3 regions of the Telluria sp. ZB2R32 genome follow, and region 2 is predicted to be linked to each of the others. Evidence: predicted binding sites of a transcription regulator. Region 2 holds the regulator's gene; each other region holds the start of a gene.
The links. Region 2 encodes FNR, which switches genes on or off when oxygen is low (the NO sensors DNR and NnrR bind a similar motif). Its sites were predicted from a motif close to TTGATNNNNATCAA; they were not measured.
Positions count from the first base shown of each region.

Region 1 (6,893 bases), on a different contig from region 2:
TCCACGTCGCCATGCTGCGCGAAAAGCAGGTGGCCGTCATCGAAGCCTTCAAGGAGCGCTACCTGGCCCGCTTCGGCGGCCCGCTGCCGGTCTTCATGCCGGAAGCGGTGGTGATGGCGGTGCAGCCGCTGCAGCAGGACTATGCCTTCCACGGCTACTACGCGCCGATCGTCCAGTTCCAGGACACCGCGGTCGCCTATCCCGGCACGGTCGAGCTGGCCCAGCCGGCCGTGTACAGCGTGCTCGACTTCGCCGAACCGGTCGACAGCCTGATCGCCTGGCGCGGCAGTTTTACGGTCGAGCAGGACGGCACCCTGAACGCCTTGCGCTTCGTGACCAAGAACGTGCTGTCGATCGTGCAGGAACGCGGCGCCACCATCGACTGGCTGAACCACTACATGACGCTGCCGCTGGCGAAGGCGCTGGACGTCATCGCGGGCGATGTCGTCCAGGTGTCGTTCCAGTACCGCGCCGGCGCCTCGATCCCGAGCCTGCAGGCGTCGATCCGCGCGGCGCTGGCGTTCGATGAGGCCGAGGCTGAGGCCATCGCGCCGGTCGCCATGCGCACCGTCGAATTCGCCTGACGTAGGGCGGGCATGCCCGCCGCCTTGCGTGCGGTTGCCCCATGCGCGGTCTCGACCGTCCGCTCGCACCGTACTGCGGGTCATTGCAGCCCCAAGTGAAAGCATGCGCACGTAACGGTGGGCATGCCCACCGTACGGAATACTTGTTCGTCGCGCAATGGCGCAATTTGGCCGCCCCAGGCTGCCATTCGTCGCATTCCACCGGCCGTCCGGCCAGCCGCGCCGTACACTCGCTCCAACCCTTCCACTGGAGCATACGATGTTCGGTTTCCTGCTGTGGCTGTTACTCCTGTTCCTGTGCTGGCCACTCGCTCTGCTGGCGCTCGTGCTGTATCCGCTCGTCTGGCTGGTCTTGCTGCCGCTGCGCCTGTTGGGGATCGGCGTCGAGGCCGTCTTCAGCCTGCTGCGCGCGATCGTGATGCTGCCGGCCCGCGTGCTGGGCCTGTCGCCGGGCCGCTAGGCCATGCGGCGCCCTGTCCGGCAGAGTGTGGGGCAATTAACAGACGCGCGCGGCGTGATCGCCTACTGTGGAGTCGTTCGCTTTCATCCGAAAGCGCGCTTTTTTCACTGTAAGGAAACGATTATGCGCCTGGACATTTACCGCAGAGCCGAAAGCGACGGCAAGTTATCCTACTTGGCCGTGCCGGAAACCCGCAACATCCCTGAAGAAGCCACCAACACCGATTGGGAAGTGGAGGCGAAAGCCTTCGAGATCGACGACGACGCCGATCAGTTGCCCGACTACGAGATCGACAACCTGGCTGGCCAGCTTGCCGAAAAAGGCTACGCAATCACGGCGCTCCATTAATCTTCGGCCGCGCGCGTCCGCCGATTCGCGGCTGCGCGCGGCGTGAGCGTGCAAGCTTCGGCATGCACGCGACAGGCAATGCCGTTTTCACCGGGTCCCCGACGGGTACCTGGTGGATATGCTATTCTTGCGCCCTGTTCAAGTTGACACCGGCTGCAGAGGCCGGGCTGGGGGAAAGATGAAGTGGGCGTTGGTCGGTTTTTATTTCCTCGCGGTTCTTCATATCCACTTCCGCGGCAAGGTGCGCCTGCCATTCGGGCGGCAATTGTTCGACCATTCGTCGTTCATGGCACCGATCAACTTCTTCATGCACCTGTTCTCGCGGGTGCCGAGCACGCCCTACATTCCCGTCCGTGATTTTGCCGAGCTGGCGCCGCTGCAGGCGAACTGGCAAGTCATCCGCGCCGAAGCGGAACACCTGCTGGCCCTGAAAAAGATCAAGGCCGCCGAGCAGAACGACGATGCCGGTTTCAATTCCTTCTTCAAGACCGGCTGGAAGCGCTTCTACCTGAAGTGGTACGACGCCAGCCACCCGTCGGCGGAGCGCCTGTGCCCGCAAACCCATGCGCTGCTGCAAGCGATCCCGACGGTCAAGGCGGCGATGTTCGCCGAACTGCCGCCCGGCGCCAAGCTCAACCCGCACCGCGACCCGTTCGCCGGCTCGATGCGCTATCACCTCGGCCTGGCCACGCCCAACGACGACCGCTGCTTCATCGAAGTCGACGGCCAGCGCCACAGCTGGCGCGACGGCGAAGGCGTGATCTTCGACGAAACCTATATCCACTGGGCGATCAACGGCAGCGACAGCGACCGCATCATCCTGTTTTGCGACATCGAGCGGCCGATGCGTTACCGCTGGATGTCGGCCATCAACCGCTGGCTCGGCCGCACCATGATGACGGCCGCCAGTTCGCCCAACGAAACCGGCGACCAGACCGGTCTCGTCAGCAAGCTGTTCCGCATCTCGCACGTGATGGGCCAGTACCGCCGCCGCTACAAGGCCTGGAACAAGACCGCCTATAAAGTGACCAAGGTGGCGCTGATCGTCGGCCTGGCCGCGTTCGTTTACTGGATCTGAAGCTGACCGCGGCCGGCAGGCGCCGGCTGTAGCAAAGTTCAGCGATACACCAGAACCGGAATCGCGCTGTGCAGCAGCACCTTCTGCGTTTCGCTCCCCAACAGCAATCCGCCCAGGCCGCGCCGGCCGTGCGAAGCCATGACGATCAGGTCGCAGCCGCGTTCGCGCGCGGTGCGCAGGATCGCCTCGTGCGGATCGTCCGAGCGCACCAGCACGGTTGCGCATTCGACGCCGAGCGAGCGCGCGGCGTCGGACACAGTGGCCAGGTATTTGCCGGCACGCGCCTCGCTGGCGGCGAGGTATTGGTCCTCGGTGCTTTCGATCATGTCGGCGTCGGCGGTGAAGGTCTTGAAGTCGGGCAGCGCGGTCACGCCGATGACTTGTGCACCAATCTCTTTGGCAAAACTCACGCCCGCGAGCACGGCGCGCGACGACAGTTCGGATCCGTCGGTCGGTAACAGGATGCGTTTGAACATGGTGGCCTCCGTGACAAGTGGATTGCAGCGCCGGGAGGCGCATGCGGAACCAGTCTGACGGCCGACCCGGGGGCGTGGTTGATCAGGCTCAAACGTGCCGGGATGGCCTCAGAAGCCATCCCTGCTGGCCTCAAAAGTAGAAATTCACCAGCATGCCGATGTGGTCGCCCTTGACGGTCTCGTTGAAGTCCTTCATCTTGAACTCGTCGTTCACGTAGCGCAGCTTGAAACCGAGCCGGGGCGAGTACAGGTATTCGATTTCGGCGACCGGGCTGGTCGTGTCCTTGAAATCGTAGTCGCCGATGTCGGCCACGCCGCTGGTACGCAGCGCGGTGCCGGTGACATAACGCAGGCCGCCGCCGACGCGCACCTTGTCGTTCACGTGGTAGTAGCCGAGCAGCTCGAGCGGCACGCGTTCGAAACGGATGTCGCCGTTGCTGCCGGCGGCGTTGTCGACGTGGTAGCCGACCGTACCCTGGACCGAGAATTGCGGGTTGACGCGGTAATCGACGCCGGCCAGCAGGGCCACGGTGCCGCCGCCGTCGATGTCGACCTTGTCGCCGTCGGCGTACTGCGCCGTGATGATCTTTTCGCCGCCGTAGGTGAGGCCGGCGCCGACCACGAAGCGCAGCGGTTTGGTGGCGAGGTCCTGGACCGGGACCCAGGTCTGGGCCTGGGCGGCGCCCAGCGACGCCAGGGCAAGAGCAAATGCGAGTGCGATGTTGTTCATGTCGGTTATCAATGGAGTAAGTCAGCCATGATAAAGAGGCAATTGCTCATATGCAACTTAACAACAAGGGCGCGTTGTTTGTTTGAAACATATGCTTCGACGCTGCGGGCGCAGCAAGCCACGCCCGCAGTAATGCGGAATACAGCTTGGCGGAACGAAGCTTTAGAACACGCGCTGCAGCCAGCCGTGCTTGTCTTCACCGCGGCCGTTCTGGATGTCGAGCAGCGTGGTTTTCAGGCGCGTGGTGACCGGGCCGGCTTCGCCGGTGCCGATGGTCGCCTCGAAGCCGCTGCCCTTGACCTTGCCGATCGGGGTGACCACGGCCGCCGTACCGCAGGCAAAGGCTTCGGTGAGGCGGCCGCTGGCGGCGTCCGCTTTCCACTGGTCGATCGAATACGGCTCTTCGCGCACGGTGATGCCGGCGTCGCGCGCCAGCACGATCAGCGAATCGCGGGTGATGCCCGGCAGGATGGTGCCGGTCAGCGGCGGGGTCTGGATCGAACCGTCTTCGAACACGAAGAAGATGTTCATGCCGCCCAGTTCCTCGACCCATTTGCGCTCGACGGCGTCCAGGAACACGACCTGGTCGCAGCCTTCGCGCGTGGCCTCGGCTTGCGCGGCCAGGCTGGCGGCGTAGTTGCCCCCGCACTTGGCGTCGCCGGTGCCGCCGGGCGCGGCGCGGATGTAGTTCTCGGACACCCACAGCGTGATGCCGGCGCTGCCGCCCTTGAAGTAGTTACCGGCAGGCGAAGCGAAGATGCAGAACAGGTATTCGCTGGCCGGGCGAACGCCGAGCGCGGCTTCGGTGGCGATCATGAAGGGGCGCAGGTAGAGCGCGGCGCCTTCGGATTGCGGAATCCAGTCGCGGTCTTCGCTGACGATCGCGTGCACGGCTTCCAGGAACAGTTCTTCCGGCAGCGGCGCCATCGCCAGGCGCTGCGCCGACTTCTGAAAGCGGCGTGCGTTGGCTTCCGGACGGAACAGGGCGGCGCCGCCGTCCGGCAGCGGGTAAGCCTTCAGGCCTTCGAAGATTTCCTGGGCGTAGTGCAGCACCATGGTCGACGGATCGAGCGGCAGCATGCCGCGTGCTTCGACCTTGCCGTCGTGCCAGCCACGGCCTTCGGTGTAGCGGATGGTGACCATGTGGTCGCTGAACGCGCGGCCGAAGCCGGGGTTCTCGAGCAGCGCGGTACGCTCGGGGGTAGGAAGGGGCATCAGGCTTTTCTGGATCGACAGGGTCGATGGACCAACTTTGTTCATACAGTCTCCGTAAAACTTGCGCGACAGTGCGGTAGTGCGTCGTCAGGCGGTATTATCGATCAATCACAGCATTTTCGCTGCGAGAACTTCGTCCGGGCGCAGCGAAATTGCGTCCCGGCGCCCACTTCAGGGAGAAAAAGTGCTTCGTTCGCCTGATACCGGCCTGGCGCCGCTGCTGCCGCGCATGGGCGCCGGCTTCATCCTGCGCGTCCTTTCCAAGCGGGCGCGCGCCGTGCCGGCGGGTCCGATCGCGCCGCTGACCTCGCGCTTCACGCTGCCGCGGCTGGATCTCGCGCACGTCGCACGCTACCGCGCGGCGCTGGGGTTTACACTGGACACGGTGCCGCTCACCTGGTGGTACCTGCCGGTCCAGCGCGCCCACATGGCGACGCTGTTGTCGAGCAGCTTTCCCTACCGGCTGGCGGGCATCGTCCACGTCGAGAACGAATTGATCGCCCACCCATCTGCGTCTACCGCGGCGCCGGCCGACACGGCCATTGTGCTTGCGACGCGCATCGACATCCTGCCGCCGACCGCTTCCGGCGCCGTCTACTGCGCGCTCGAGACCGTGGGCAGCGCGGACGGCGAACGCATCTTCACCTGCATTAGCAAGTACCTCGCCGTGCGCGGTGCCCGGTCGGGCAAGTCCAGGGGCGAGCGCGCGCCTATCGCCGCCGGGGCAGTCATCGAGAGCTGGACGCTGGGGCCGTCGAGCGGGCGCGATTACGCGCGCGTCTCCGGCGACTGGAACCCGATCCACCTGACGCGCTGGAGCGCGCGCCTCATGGGACTGCCGGCGCCGATCATCCACGGCATGCACTCGGTGGCCAGGACCTGCGCCGCGCTCGAGGCCAGGGCGGAGCGGCCGGTCACGGCATTGTCGGTGCGTTTCACGGCGCCGGTGCCGCTGGGCGAGGGCGTCGTGTTGAAGGAGGGCGCAGGAGCGGACAGTTATGTCCTGTTCTGCGCCGGCGTGGCCGCCGCCGCGGGTAAGTTCACGCTGGACCGGGGCTGAAAAAGGGGCTTGCCTGTAAAGACGGGCAAAGCCTCGTACAATTGTTGTGCAACGCAGCACCGCCTTGTCCAACCTCGACCCGGAACCAGCATGAACGACCACCACGGAAGACCCGTCCACGAACTCTCGATGACGGTCCTGATGACCCCCGACATGGCCAATTTTTCCGGCAACGTCCACGGCGGCACCATCCTGAAATTCCTCGACAGCGTGGCCTACGCGTGCGCCAGCCGTTACTCGGGCGCGTACGTCGTCACCCTGTCGGTCGACCAGGTGATGTTCCTGCAGCCGATCCACGTCGGCGAACTGGTGACCTTCCTGGCCTCGGTGAACTACACCGGCACCAGCTCGATGGAAATCGGCATCCGCGTCGTCATCGAAAACATCCAGCAGCGCACCCAGCGCCACGCCAACAGCTGCTACTTCACGATGGTGGCCGTGGACGCCAACCGCAAGCCGCAGCCGGTGCCGACCCTGGTGCCCGAGACCGAGGAGCAGAAGCGGCGCTTCGAAAAGGCGGAAGAGCGCAAGCGCTCGCGCCAGGCGCTGCATGGGAAAAAGCGGTAGAGGATTCGCGCACTTCACCGCGGCCGTCGCGTAACGTAGGGTGCGCCGCTCCCCGAGCTGAATACGATCGGCTGATTATCCCATCGACGGCATACTGTTTCCCGGCATGGCAGCTGGCGGAGCGCCGCCTGCGCCGTTAAAGTAGCCATTCGCCCACGCACCGAGGACACAGCATGCCCACCTCCCGATTCCCCGTCTATTTCCTCTCCCACGGCGGCGGCCCCTGGCCGTGGATCGAGCAGATGCGCGGCATGTACGAACGCACGGCGCGCGAATTCGCCGCGCTGCCGGGGCGGCTGCCGGCGAAGCCGACAGCCATCCTGGTCGTGTCCGGCCATTGGGAAGCGAGCGAATTCACGGTGGCGACCGCGGCGC
Region 1 is NZ_JCASIG010000005.1:440,928-447,820, forward strand. Features, by position in the region: gene AC56LG_RS17080 (class I SAM-dependent methyltransferase) at 1-584, shown strand, start outside; gene AC56LG_RS17085 (hypothetical protein) at 844-1,044, shown strand; gene AC56LG_RS17090 (DUF6139 family protein) at 1,168-1,392, shown strand; gene lpxO (lipid A hydroxylase LpxO) at 1,571-2,470, shown strand; gene AC56LG_RS17100 (universal stress protein) at 2,509-2,946, opposite strand; gene AC56LG_RS17105 (outer membrane beta-barrel protein) at 3,077-3,676, opposite strand; gene AC56LG_RS17110 (branched-chain amino acid aminotransferase) at 3,839-4,936, opposite strand; gene AC56LG_RS17115 (MaoC/PaaZ C-terminal domain-containing protein) at 5,076-5,951, shown strand; gene AC56LG_RS17120 (acyl-CoA thioesterase) at 6,042-6,518, shown strand; gene AC56LG_RS17125 (DODA-type extradiol aromatic ring-opening family dioxygenase) at 6,692-6,893, shown strand, end outside.
Region 1: a site for FNR is predicted at 3,025-3,038, ahead of AC56LG_RS17100 (universal stress protein). Genes of this name have one in related genera too.

Region 2 (6,893 bases):
CATGGCGCAGGTGCGGCGGCGCCTGCTACGGCCGCGCGTGCTGGGCTATGCGGCGGTGCTGGCGCTGATGGTGGCGGGCATGACGGCGTCGCTGGCGCTGCGCGTGCCGCTGAAGGTCGACGTCATGCGCGACCGCGGTTCGATGGGGCGCGAGGTCGAGGATGGCCGCATCGAGAACGTCTACCGCCTGCAACTGATGAACACGAGCGAAGAGGCACGCCTCTTGCGCATCGCGGTGGCCGGCTTGCCGGGCGCGTCGATCGTCGACGAGGAAGTGGTCGAGATCGGCGGCGCCAGCGCCCGCTCGGTGGCGGTGCGGGTGCGCGCCGAAGCCGGCGCCAGGGCCGGTTCGCAGCGCATCGCCTTTACCGTGACCGCACTCGACGACGCCGCCGTGACGGTGCGCGAAGAAGCGGTCTTCATCGTTCCGCGCTGAGGAGAACGGCATGCGCAAGGAGTCACCCGTGTTGCAGCAGGAGCGCCCGGCGCCCTGGTACCGCCATCGCTGGCCGTGGTTCATCATGCTGGGGCCGGTGGTGGTCATGCTGGCCACCGCCGTGACCGTGCTGCTGGCGCTGCGCCAGCCGGACGCGATGGTGGTCGACGACTACTACAAACAGGGCAAGGCGATCAACCAGGACCTGCGCCGCGACCGCATGGCGAGCGGCCTGCGGCTGGACTTTGCGGCCCGCCACGAGGCCCGCGCCGGGCGCCTGGTCGGCCGCCTGGAAAGCTTCGGGCGGCCGCTGGCGGCGCCATTCCGGATCCACCTGGCGCATCCGACCCAGCCGGCCAAGGACCTGGTGCTGGACGCCTTTCCGAACGACGACGGCAACTTCGCGCTGGGCCTGCCTGCGCTCGAGATGACGCACTGGCAGGTGGTGGTCGAGGACGAGGGCAGGCAGTGGCGCCTCGCGCGCAGCTGGAGCCCGGCGAAGGACCCCGGCCTGCACATCGTCGCCGACCGCCAGGATGGAGCGGGGCGGGCGGCCCCGTAAAGATTGGCGTGCATAACTCTTCCATGTTAGATTCGCCACGGCACTTTGCCGAACAATAAACAGAAGAGAGACCATGCCGATTTCCACCCCGCGCAGCCTGCGCGCCGCCGTTGCCGCCCTGTTCATTCCGCTCGCGCTCGCCGCTGCCGCCGTCCCCGGCAGCGCGCTGGCAGCGCCTGTCGCCAAGGCGAGTGCCAGCCAGGCCGCGAACAAGCCGAACGCCGCCTTCGACGCCTGGGCCGAGCGCTTCGCCAACGACTGGGTGCGCATGAACCCGCAACTGGCCAGCAGTACCCAGTATTTCAGCGGTGCGGAACAAAGCGCGCTGGACCGCCAGCTGACGCCGCAAACGCCGGCCCGGCGCCAGCAGATGGTGGCCCTGGCGAAAACCGGCGTGGCCCGCCTCGATCAATTCCTCGCCGGCCCGCTCGACGAGACCCGGAAGATTTCGGCCGCGGTGATGCGCTGGTCGCTGTCGAACGTGATCGCCAACGAGCCGTTCGAGGATTACGGCTTCGTGTTTTCGCAGTTCGGCGGTCCGCAGGTCGGCCTGGTCAACTACATGACCCAGACCCACCCGATGCGCAGTGCGCAGGACGTCGACAGCTGGCTGGCACGCCTGGAGCAGGTCGGCACGCGCATGGACGAGGCGCTGGCGCGCGCCCGCAGCGCCAGCGAGCGCAAGCTGATCCCGCCGCGCTTCATCCTCGAGCGCGCCCAGTTCCAGGTCGACACCTTCCTGAAACCGGCGGTGCCGCAGAACGTGCTGGTCGCCTCGCTGGAAAAACGCAGTGCCGAGCTGAAAGACATCACGCCCGAAGCACGCACGGCAGCGATCGCACGCGCCACGCGCATCGTCGACGAAAAAATCCGCCCGGCCTACCTGCGCGTGCAGGGCTTCATGGCCGGACTGCATCCGCAAACGAACGACACGGCGGGCATTGCGCGGCTGCCGGGCGGGCTCAAGGCGTACGAGCGCGCCATCGCCAACTTCACCAGCACTACCCTGAGCGCCGACGAAATCCACGCGATCGGCCTGCGCGAAGTGGCGCGCCTGGAAGCCGAGATGGACAAGCACCTGCGCGCACTCGGCTTCACCGAGGGGAATATCGAAACGCGCATGAAGGCGCTCGACGCCACCTTCCAGCCGCAGGGCGACACCGATCCGCGGCCGGCGATCCTGGCGCAGTACAAGGAGATGGTGAAGGACGCCCAGGCACGCAGCGCGTCGCTGTTCAACCTGAAGCCGCGCGCGCCGGTCGACGTGCTGCGCGAGCCGCCGCTGACGGAAGCCTCGGCCGCGGCCCACTACAGCCTGCCGGCGCCGGACGGCAGCCGTCCCGGCGTGTTCTGGGTCCCGCTGCGCGGACCGAAGTTCGACATGATCCGCATGCGCAGCCTGTCCTACCACGAGGCGGTGCCGGGCCACCACTTCCAGCTGGCGATCCAGCAGGAGCTGGCCGGCATCCCGAAATACCGCAGCCAGCGTATCTTCAGCGGCGGCAGCGCCCACAGCGAAGGCTGGGCGCTGTACACCGAACGCCTGGCGGTGGAGCAGGGCTGGTATGCGGGCGACGTGCCGGGTCTGCTGGGCGCGCTCGGCTCGGAACTGTTCCGCGCGCGCCGCCTCGTCGTCGACACCGGCCTGCACACCAAGGGCTGGACGCGCCAGCAGGCGGTCGACTACGGCATCAACGTCGAGGAAGTCGACCGCTACGTGGTCTGGCCCGGCCAGGCCACCGCCTACATGATCGGCATGCTGCGCATCGTCGAATTGCGCGAGAAGGCGAAGGCCGCGCTGGGACCGAAGTTCTCGCTGCCGGCCTTCCACGACATGGTGCTGGGCGCCGGGTCGGTGCCGCTCGACGTGCTGGGGCAGCTGGTCGACGGCTGGATTGCGAAGCAGTAGGGCGGGCATGCCCGCCGTACGCGCAGGTGCGTGGGCATGACCTTTCTTATATCTGCCGCGGGGTCGCACACGCCGTAAGGCGGGCATGCCCGCCCTACGTGCGCAACCGTTATCGCCGATGGCATACGTGGCATAATCGCCTGACCGACGAGGTGTCATCCGAGGAGCACACATGCAAACCCAGGAACTCCACCGCGGCCGCCTGATCGACCACATCCAGCTGGTCGTCGCCGACCTGCCTGCCTCGCGCACGTTCTACAGCGCCGTCTTCGCCGTCCTGCAAGTGCCGCTCGGCGGGCAGGGCGACGACTATTTCTGGTACGACGAACTGTTCGTTTCCAGCGCTTCCAGCGACGCCGCCCAGGGCCGGCTGACCGGGCGCCATCACCTGGCCTTCCAGGCGCGCGACCGCGCCGGCGTCGATGCTTTTTACAAGGCGGCGTTGCAGGCCGGCGGCCGCGACAACGGCGCGCCGGGCGAGCGCGCCTATCACCCCGGCTATTACGGCGCGTTCGTTCTCGACCCGGACGGCAACAACATCGAAGCCGTCCATCATGGCGAGGCAACCCGCAGCGCGCCTTCGGTGACCGTCACGTTTTGAGCGTCACGTCGTGAGGCGTCCCGGAACCGGGACGCACCGTCTCAGTTCATCGGGCTGCAGGTCTCGGTGCCGGCCGCCATCGCTTTCAGCCGGGCAGGTTGGAGCAGTTTTACCTCGCGCTTGTCGACCGCGATCCAGCCCTGCTTCTTGAATCGCGACAACAGCCGGCTGACGCTCTCGATGGTCAGGCCAAGGTAATTGCCGATGTCTTCGCGCGACATGCGCAACCCGAACTCGGTGGCCGAATAGGCGCGCGCCGCATAGCGCGCCGACAGGTTCACCAAAAAGACCGCGAAGCGCTGCTCGGCGCGCATATTGCCCAGTAATAACATCACGTTCTGCTCGCGCGTGATTTCCTGGCTCATGATTCGGTGGAAATGGCGCAACAGCGTCGGCACCTGGCCGAACAGTTCTTCCAGGCGCGCGAACGGGATCTCGCAGACCTCGCTGTCCTCGAGCGCCACCGCGTCGCAATGGTGGCGGTCGCCGCTGATCGCATCCATGCCGAGCAGTTCGCCGGCCATCTGGAAGCCGGTGATCTGCTGCTCGCCGGCCGCATTGATCTGGTAGGTCTTGAAGTGACCGTAGCGCACGGCGTAGAGGCTGCGAAACGCCTCGCCCATCGCGTACAGGCGCTCGTCGCGGGCAATGCGGCGGCGCGCGCCGATGATCTGGTCGAGGCGGTTCATGTCGGTGTCGTCGAGCCCCATCGGCAGGCACAACTGGTGCATGCTGCAGGCGCCGCAGCTGGCCTTGATGACGCCGAGATTGATCGGCGCGCCGGCGGGGAGGGAGGTGCCTTGGCTCATCGTTGCAAGGGAAAGGAGGGGAAGGTGGGTTACGCGCGATTATAGACCGGACTGTCGCGCAATCCCATCTTTTCGCGATCGGGGCAAATGCCAATTGTGCGCGCCCCGGCCCATGCTAGATTCTGGACACCCACAGCGAATGAGGAGCACCCATGTTTGGCCTATCGGCACTGGACCTGGCACGCGTGCAGTTCGCGTTCACGATGTCGTTTCACATTCTGTTCCCGGCGGTGACCATCGGCCTGGCCAGTTACCTGGCCGTGCTCGAGTTTTCCTGGCTGCGCACCAAGCGCCAGGTGTATGTCGACCTGTACCACTTCTGGCTGAAGATCTTCGCCGTCATGTTCGGCATGGGCGTGGTCTCGGGCATCGTGATGGCCTACCAGATCGGCACCAACTGGAGCTACATGTCCGAATTCGCCGGTTCCATCATGGGACCGGTGCTGGCCTACGAGGTGCTGACCGCCTTTTTCCTGGAAGCGGGCTTCCTTGGGGTGATGCTGTTCGGCTGGACCCGGGTCGGCCCCGGTCTGCATTTCATGGCTACCTGCATGGTCGCGGTCGGCACGCTGATTTCCGCGACCTGGATCCTGGCCGCCAACAGCTGGATGCAGACGCCGCAGGGTTACGCCATCGAGGGCGGGCGCATGGTGCCGGCCGACTGGCTGGCGATCGTCTTCAATCCCTCGTTCCCGTACCGGCTGCTGCACATGGTGGCGGCGGCCTACCTGTGCACGGCGCTGATCGTCGGCGCGGTCGGCGCCTGGCAGCTGTTGCGCCGTACGGACAACCCGGCGGTGCGCAAGATGCTGTCGATGGCGATGTGGATGATCCTGCTGGTCGCGCCGATCCAGGCCGTGATCGGCGATTTTCACGGCCTCAATACCGCCGAGCACCAGCCGGCCAAGCTGGCGGCGATGGAAGGGCACTGGCAGAACGAGCCGGGCGAGGCGATCCCGCTGCTGCTGTTCGGCATACCGGACATGGAGGCGGAAAAAACCCGTTTCGCCGTCGGTATCCCGCACCTGGGCAGCCTGATCCTGACCCACTCCTGGACCGGGCAGATCCCCGGCCTGAAGGAATTCGCGCGCGAAGACCGGCCCAATTCGCTGATCGTGTTCTGGAGCTTCCGCCTGATGGTCGGCCTGGGCCTGTTGATGATCGCGCTCGGCGCCTGGGGCTTCCTGCTGCGCAAGCGCGGGCGCATCTTCACCTACCGCCCCTTCCTGCATGCCGCCCTGTGGATGGGGCCGGCGGGCCTGGTCGCCATCCTGGCCGGCTGGACCACGACCGAGGTCGGGCGCCAGCCCTGGGTGGTGTACGGCGTGCTGCGTACGGCCGACGCCGTCTCGCCGCACGGCGCCGGGCCGCTGGCGCTCACGCTCGCGCTCTTCGTCGTCTCCTACTTCTTCGTGTTCGGCGCCGGCACGCTGTACGTGCTGCGCATGATGAAGAAGGGGCCGCAAGCTTTCGAGCTGCACCGCGCCACCGAGGGCGGGCCGGGTGAAGGGCGCACGCCGATGCGGCCGCTGTCGGCGGCCGACGTGGGAAATGACGACGACGATACGAGCGGCCACGGCGGCGCCGGCATGACACTCGACCCGAAAGGACCATGAGATGGGCATCGATACTTCGGTCATCTGGGCCGTTATCATTTATTTTTCGGTCTTCATGTACGTGGTGCTGGACGGCTTCGACCTCGGCATCGGCATGCTGTTCCCGTTCGTCAAGCAGAAGCGCGACCGCGACACCATGATGAATACCGTGGCGCCGGTCTGGGACGGCAACGAAACCTGGCTGGTGCTGGGCGGGGAGGGGTTGCTGCTGGCCTTCCCGGTGGCCTATTCGATCATCCTGACCGGGCTGTATTTACCACTGATCTTCATGCTGGTCGGCCTGGTGTTTCGCGGCGTCGCCTTCGAATTCCGCTTCAAGGCCAAGGATCACCGGCGCCACCTGTGGGACAAGGCCTTTATCGGCGGCTCGGTGGTGGCCTCGTTCTTCCAGGGCGTCTCGCTCGGCGCTTTCCTCGACGGTATCGCGGTGTCGGGACGCAGCTATGCCGGCGGCGCGCTCGACTGGATCGCGCCGTTCCCGCTGCTGGCCGGCGTCGGCGTCATGATCGCCTACACGCTCCTGGGCAGCACCTGGCTGATCATGAAGACCGAGGGCGACCTGCACAACCGCATGGTGCAGGTGGCGCGGCCGTTCGCGGTCATGCTATTAGCCAGCATCGTCATCATCAGCATCTGGACGCCGCTGCGCGACCCGGCCGTGGCCGACCGCTGGTTCACCTTCCCCAACATCGTGTTCCTGGCGCCGGTGCCGATCCTGGTGCTGCTCTCGATCGCGCTCCTGCTCGGCTCGCTCAGGAACAATCCGCACCGCTGGCCCTTCGTTGCCGCGCTGGCGCTGATCTTCCTGGGCTACACCGGCATGGCGATCAGCATCTGGCCGCACATCGTTCCGCCTTACATCACGATCTGGGAAGCCGCGTCTCCGCCGGCCAGCCAGGGCTTCGCGCTGGTCGGCACGCTCTTCATCCTGCCGGTCATCCTGATGTACACGGTATGGTC
Region 2 is NZ_JCASIG010000006.1:312,040-318,932, reverse strand. Features, by position in the region: gene ccoG (cytochrome c oxidase accessory protein CcoG) at 1-436, shown strand, start outside; gene AC56LG_RS19010 (FixH family protein) at 447-998, shown strand; gene AC56LG_RS19005 (DUF885 domain-containing protein) at 1,072-2,907, shown strand; gene AC56LG_RS19000 (VOC family protein) at 3,080-3,508, shown strand; gene fnr (fumarate/nitrate reduction transcriptional regulator Fnr) at 3,550-4,317, opposite strand; gene AC56LG_RS18990 (cytochrome ubiquinol oxidase subunit I) at 4,470-5,933, shown strand; gene cydB (cytochrome d ubiquinol oxidase subunit II) at 5,935-6,893, shown strand, end outside; gene AC56LG_RS18980 (DUF2474 family protein) at 6,888-6,893, shown strand, end outside.

Region 3 (6,893 bases), on a different contig from region 2:
ACCAGGTTGCGCAGCACCGCCTGCGAGGCCGGCATCATGAAGGCGCGCGCACTGCCGAACAGCACCAGCACCGCGAACACCGGCCACACGATGCGGCTGCCGCTGGCGGTGAACGCGAGCAGCAGGGCGCTCACCAGCAGCTGGGTCAGCATGCACAGCACGATGATCTTGCGCCGGTCGTAGCGGTCGGCCACGTGGCCGGCCCAGAGGATCAGGACCAGGAAGGGCGCGAACTGCGCCAGTCCGATCAGGCCGAGGTCGAACAGGCTGCCGGTGATCTGGTACACCTGCCAGCCGACGGCCACGCTTTGCATCTGGACGGCCAGCGTGCCGAGGAAGCGTGAGGAAAGGTAAAACGACAGGTTACGGTTGCGCAGGACGGCGAGGCCGCTGGACGACGAAAGCAGGGACATGAACGAGGCAGTTTGACAGGCGAGAAGCCGTCAATTGTGCCTCATTTAAGATGGGTCTGCTGACCCCATCATTGCGCCGCCAGGTCCGCTTCCGTCGTAAACGCATCCGCATAAAACTCTTCCGCCGGCAAGCCGCACTGCGCCACGTACTCGCCCCGCGCCGCGTCGACCATCACCGGCGCGCCGCAGGCATACACCTGCCAGCCGGAGAGATCGGGAATATCCTGCATCACCGCCGCGTGCACGTAGCCGCTGCGCCCGGTCCAGCCGTCTTCCGGCAGGGCGTCGGACACCACCGGCACATAGGTGAAGTCGGGCAGGGTCGTGGTCCAGGCCTGGCAGAGTTCGTCCATGTACAGGTCTTGCGGACGGCGCCCGCCCCAGTACAGGACGACCTTGCGGGTGGACTTCAGGTGCATCAGGTGTTCGACCAGGGCTTTCACCGGTGCGAATCCGGTGCCCGAGGCCAGCAGCACGATCGGCTTGTCGGATTCCTCGCGCAGGAAGAAGGTGCCGAGCGGGCCCTCGAAGCGCAGGATGTCGCGTTCCTTCATGGCGCCGAAGACGTGGTCGGTGAACAGGCCGCCCGCCAGGTGGCGGATGTGCAGTTCCAGCGGACGCTCCAGGCTTGGCGCGCAGGCCAGGCTGTAGGCGCGGCGCTTGCCGTCCTTGAGCAGGAATTCGATGTACTGGCCGGCGCGGTAGGCCAGCGCCTCGTTGGCCGGCAACTGCAGCGTGACGATCGCCACGTCCGGCGCGGCGCGCGTGATCGAGGCCACCCGGGTCGGCATCTTGCGGATCGGGTAATCGCTGCTGCCGCCGATCTCGCGCGCCTCGATGACCACGTCGCCCTCGGGCAGCGCGCAACAGAACAGCGACATGCCTTTCAATTTTTCCTGCTCGGAGAGGGCGCGCGCCTGGTGCGGCTTGTGCGTCACCGCGCCGCCGACGACCTTGCCCTTGCAGGAACCGCAGGCGCCATTCTTGCAGCCGTAGGGCAGGCCGACGCCAGCGCGAATCGCGGCTGCCAGCACGGTTTCGTCGGCTTCGCAGGCAAACTGGGTGCCGCTGGGCTGGACAGTGATCTGGAACGTCATACAATCCTCAAAATGAATTCTATTAATATGAACTGCACACATCGCATCGGCCGTCCGCGCCTGCTCCTGATCGGCTGCGGCGACGTCGGCATGCGCCTGCTGCCGCTGCTGGCGGCGCGCTTTCGGGTGTTTGCCGTCACGCGCGACCCTGAACATGCCGCGGCCATCCGCGCCGCCGGGGCGGTGCCGGTCCTGGCCGACCTGGATCAACCGGCCAGCCTGGCGCGCCTGCGCGGCCTGGCGCCCTGGGTGGTGCACCTGGCGCCGCCGCGGCCCGAAGGCATGCTTGACGTGCGTACCCGCAATGTGACCGCCATTCTACCCGCGGGGGCACACCTCGTGTATGTGAGTACGAGCGGGGTCTACGGCGATTGCGGCGGGGCGCTGATCGACGAAACGCGCACGGTGGCGCCGAAGAATGCGCGCGCCGCGCGCCGCGTCGACGCCGAACGGGTGCTGCGCGGCTGGGCGCGGCGCGTCGGCGGCAGCGTCGCCATCCTGCGCGTGCCCGGCATCTACGCGATCGAGCGCCTGCCCCTGAAGCGCCTGCGCGAAGGCACGCCGGCGCTGCGCGCGGAAGACGACGTGTACACCAACCACATCCAGGCCGACGACCTGGCGCGCATCGTCATGCTGGCGCTGTTTCGCGCGCGGCCCGGCCGGGTTTATCATGCGGCCGACGATACCCGGCTGAAGATGGCCGACTATTTCGATGCCGTCGCCGACGCCGCCGGGCTGCCGCGCCCGCCGCGCCTGGCGCGCGCCGCGCTGCGCGAGGTGGTGTCGCCGGTACTGCTGTCGTACATGTCGGAATCGCGCCGCCTCGACAACACGCGCTTGCGCCGCGAGCTGGGCGCGCGCCTGCGCTATCCGGACGTGCAGCACGCGCTGGCGCAATGGCCGCTGTAGAATAGCGCCCCTCCCAAAAGCATTTTACGAAGAGCCACCCCATGACGACCCTGACCTACGAAGCCTTCCTCGACGAAGTGACGACCCTGCTGACCGAGATCTACGACCTGGACGACGAGGCTGCGATCAAGCTGGTCGTCGATGCGCAGGCGAACGATTATTTCGTGGCGCACGACGACCACGAGGCGATGCGTACCGTCGAGCAGGCGAAGAAGGAGGCGACGGCGCTGTATGAGAGCAAGCGCAACAAGACGCAGACCCAGGGACGGCAGCAATTACGGGCGCGTCACAAGAAAACCTGACCGGTGTGGTGTTCGCAAGCGCACGCGCTGATGTCTTGCAACAGTCTTAACGACGGCCAGGACAGTTGAGCCAAAAAAAATTCCCGCCGCGGAAAGCCCGGGCGGGACGAGTGTGATATCAGGCTGACCTGGCAATTCCCGTACCCGTGCACCACGCGGTTTGCGCAATACCCGCCTTGCCAATGCCGGTACCCGTGCACCACGCGGTGTGCGCAGCAACTGCCTCGACAAGGCCGGTGCCCGTGCACCATGCGGCAGGCTGGTCGGCTGCCTGCGGATAGGGCACGTTGAACGTCGACTGATACAACTCGCGCATGCGACCGCCCGCCTGTTGCTGCATCTCCTCGCCATCGTCGCCTTCCATGCCGAGGTAGGGGTAATGGTGCAGGAAGTAGCCGAAAACCTGCTCGCAATCGCGGGCGTACTTCATGGTGTCGAGGATGTGGTAGTGCCAGAAGGTGTCGACGTCTTGCAGCGGGGCCATCTCTACCTTCGGGAACGCTTTCATCAGGTACAGGAAGCGGCGGTATTCGGTTTCGATTGCTTGCGCGCGCTCGGGTGACCAGCCTTCGCCGGATTCCACATGCATCAGCTTGGTCTTGATCGGGTTCAGGTCCAGGTTGGCAATGAGGGAGAAGTCGTCAGTCGGGATCATGATTTGTCCTTGTCTTGGGAACTGCATCGTTATTGTGGTTGTGGTGTGACGGTGAGCGAATTGATGCTGGGCAAGTGGGCGTCCTCCTTCTGATGACTGTCTTGTTGCAAAGCGTCGGTTTGCCGTTTAAGGATGTGGGCAATCGGCCTGCTGGCTATTACTTTCAATTCGTTTGATAAAAATCAGAATATTCGCGATGCGGACTGGCCGCAGCCTACTCAACTTGGTAGTTGCGTCGTACGAAGTTTGGGAGCGAAAAAGAGCCGCCACGGCAAGGCCGGGGGGGAGGTCGGAGGATGAATCGCTGCGCGTGTGCGAATCGGCGGCTTCACCAGGTACTAGCTACGTACCCCGCTCACGGATGATTGCTTCGCAGACCGGAATGGCCAGGGCCGCAGGGCAGGGCAGGCCGGCGGCACGGGGTAGCTGCCGGTCCTGGATGTCAACGACGCTGGTACGAGGCGGCCCGCATGCGGGCCGGGCGAAGAAGCCGGTGTACCGGGGACGACACCGGCCGCCTGCTCCAGCGACGCCCGGCCGGCGGGGATGTGACGTATCAGGCTGCTTGCTGGATGCCTGGGGAGACGCACCAGGCGGTCTGGACGTCGGCTGCCTTGACGATGCCCGGGGAAACGCACCAGGCGGTCTGGACGTCGGCCGCCTTGACGATGCCGGGGGAGACGCACCAGGCGGTCCGGACGTCGGCTGCCTTGACGATGCCCGGCGAGACGCACCAGGCCGTCTGGACGTCGGCCGCCTTGACGATGCCAGGGGAGACGCACCAGGCCGAGTTTGCCGCCCGGCCCAGGGCGGGATTCGATGCCGTTTGCACATCGGCGGCTTCAGGTACGCCGTCGGTTCGCAGCGGGCGCACATACGACAGGCCGAAGGTGGACTCATACAGCTCGCGCATGCGTTCCCCGGCTTGCTGATGCATTTCCACCGGGTTGTCGCCCTCCAGGCCGAGGTAGGGGGAATGGTGCACGAAGTAGCCAAAGGCCTGCTCGCAATCGCGCGCATATTTCATCGTGTCGAGAATGTGGTAGTGCCAGAAGGTGTCGACATCGACCAGCGGCGCCGTTTCCACATGGGGGAACGCTTTCATCAGGTACAGGAAGCGGCGGTACTCGATTTCGACCGCATTGGCATGGGCCGGGGACCAGCCCTCGCCCGATTCCTTGTGCATGAGTTTCGTTTTGATCGGGTTCAAATCCAGCGCGGCGATGAGGGCAAAGTCGTTATTCGAGATCATGATTTATCCTTAGTGTTGGCTGATAAGTTGTTATTGAATAGTTGGGTTCCGACAATCAACGACGTGGTGCTGACAAATGATGGGTCCTCCTCCTGCTGATCTTTTTCCCTGGTATTGACGCGTTGCAGTGATATGAATTGTCTGCCTCAAGTGTCCGAAAATCGTTGATTTTGCGCAAGTTGAGTGACGTCAACAAAAATTTGTCGCAAATTCGCCTGCGACGTGACGGGTAGTAGGACTACAAGATGGGATCTTCTGCGCCTACAGCTGGCTGCAGGCCGGGTCTGCGGCCGCAGGGGCCGGTATGGTGGCGACCGAGAGGAGGTTGTTGGCTGCGGGAATGGAAACATGGACGGTGGTGCCGAGATGGGGACCGCTGGTGATGATGCATTTACCGCCCAGGATCTTGACCCGTTCCTCGATGCCGACCAGGCCGAAGGACCCCGGTTTTTGCCCACCCGCCTTGGTCAGGCCGATGCCGTTGTCGCTGACGGTCATCGAGATCGATTCCGGGTCGATGGCGAGCTCGACCCGGACCTTGGTCGCGCGGGCGTGGCGCGACACGTTGGTGAGCGATTCCTGCAGGATGCGGAACAGCGTCGTGGCGCAGCGGTCGCTCACGTGCAGGTCGTGGTTGTGCGACACCAGTTCGCAGTCGACGCCCGTGCGCCGCTGGAATTCGGTGATCTGCCAGTCGACCGCCGCCGTCAGGCCGAGGTCGAGCACGTGCGGGCGCAGGTCGTTGATGATCTGGCGCACGCTCTTGATGGTGACGTCGATTTGCTCGAGCATCCAGCGTGCACGGGCATGCAGCTTCGGATGGCGCATGCTGGTGCGCGAGGCCAGCAAATCGACCTCGATGCGCAGCGCCAGCAGATTCTGGCCGAGGTCGTCGTGGATCTCGCGCGCAATGCGTTTGCGTTCACTTTCCTTGATGGTTTCAGCATGGGCCGCCAGGCGCCGCAGGTTGTCGTTGGTTTTTTGCAGTTTCGCTTCGCTGGCACGCAGTTCTCCGGTCATTTCCTCGGCCAGGCCGACGGCGCGCCGGCGCGATGAACTGAGCGTCTGGAACAGGGCGCACAGCAGGGCGGTGCTGATCGTCCCGGCCAGCATCGCGACCCAGGGGAGGGGCCTGTCGATGCTGGAATACAGGCTGCGTTTCTTTACGCTGAAACGAATGTCCCACCCGCTTCCGTCTGCACCCACCGGCAAGAGGGCAGCAAACTCGGCCTGTTCGTCGGGAGCGGCGTCGGGGAAGTTGTCGAAATACACGACGCGTCGATAAGCACTCGGCGACTTGCCTGCTTCTTCGACCGGGGCCATCCCGGTAATCGCAAGCCGCGTCGCGTTTTTCGGCATGGTATCGAGCACGCCCTGCGCAAGACGATCGACACTGAAACCGATGCCGACCGTCCCCAAGTAAGCGGCGCGGCGCTGGGCCACGTCCTGCAGGGGCATGGCGGCACGGTACACCGGCATGCGCATTGCAAGACCCATCACCTTCGATCCGGCCTTTACCGGAGAGCCCCCGGTAATCAGTTCGCCCGTGTCGCGCGATTGCGTCAATACCCGCAGGCCGCCCGGCACCGTTTGCATGTCGAGGCCGATCCGCCCGACCCAGGCCGTGCCCGGTTCGACAAACGACAGCACCGTGTACTCGGGCCGCCGCCCTTCGGGCCTGATCCTGGCGTTACGCCCGCGCCCATCGATGTTGTGCAACATGCGCGCTTCGAACCGGTCGCGTTCGGCGTCAGTGAAGTAATAGGCGAAATTGATCGACACCACGCCAGGGAAGTTGCGGGCCAGGTCGAGGGCGTCCATGTAGCGCCCAAACTGCTCGCGCGTGACCTCGTCCGACGCGCGGAACAGGCTGGCGGTGCCTCGCAGCAAATCGCCATAGGCCTTGAAGCGGCTCTCCAGGGTCGACTGGACGTTGCGCGCCATATGGCCGAAGCGCGTCCGGGCATCGTTTTCGACGGCTTCGCTGGTGATCATGTGCAGGGCGACACCGACGCCGAGCGACAGCAGGACGCCTGCCCACGAACCCGGCTTGATCGCGTTGACCTTCTTGACCCACTTGGCCGTGATCCCCATGTCGAATCCAGTTCCAAGACCTTTATTTGATTTGCATCAGAATCGCGCAGACCGGTCGGGCTGAAACCTGTCATTTCTACCAGTTGCGCGCATGGCAAAGGCGTCGCACATAAAAAATCCCGCTGCGGACAGACCGGAGCGGGATCGGATGGGGGCACAAACGCTTACTTG
Region 3 is NZ_JCASIG010000001.1:513,086-519,978, reverse strand. Features, by position in the region: gene AC56LG_RS02275 (MFS transporter) at 1-413, opposite strand, end outside; gene AC56LG_RS02270 (CDP-6-deoxy-delta-3,4-glucoseen reductase) at 482-1,510, opposite strand; gene AC56LG_RS02265 (sugar nucleotide-binding protein) at 1,538-2,419, shown strand; gene AC56LG_RS02260 (hypothetical protein) at 2,461-2,721, shown strand; gene AC56LG_RS02255 (glycine-rich domain-containing protein) at 2,840-3,376, opposite strand; gene AC56LG_RS02250 (glycine-rich domain-containing protein) at 3,933-4,628, opposite strand; gene AC56LG_RS02245 (CHASE domain-containing protein) at 4,890-6,722, opposite strand; gene AC56LG_RS02240 (glutamine--tRNA ligase/YqeY domain fusion protein) at 6,887-6,893, opposite strand, start outside.
Region 3: a site for FNR is predicted at 4,808-4,821, ahead of AC56LG_RS02250 (glycine-rich domain-containing protein). Genes of this name have one in related genera too.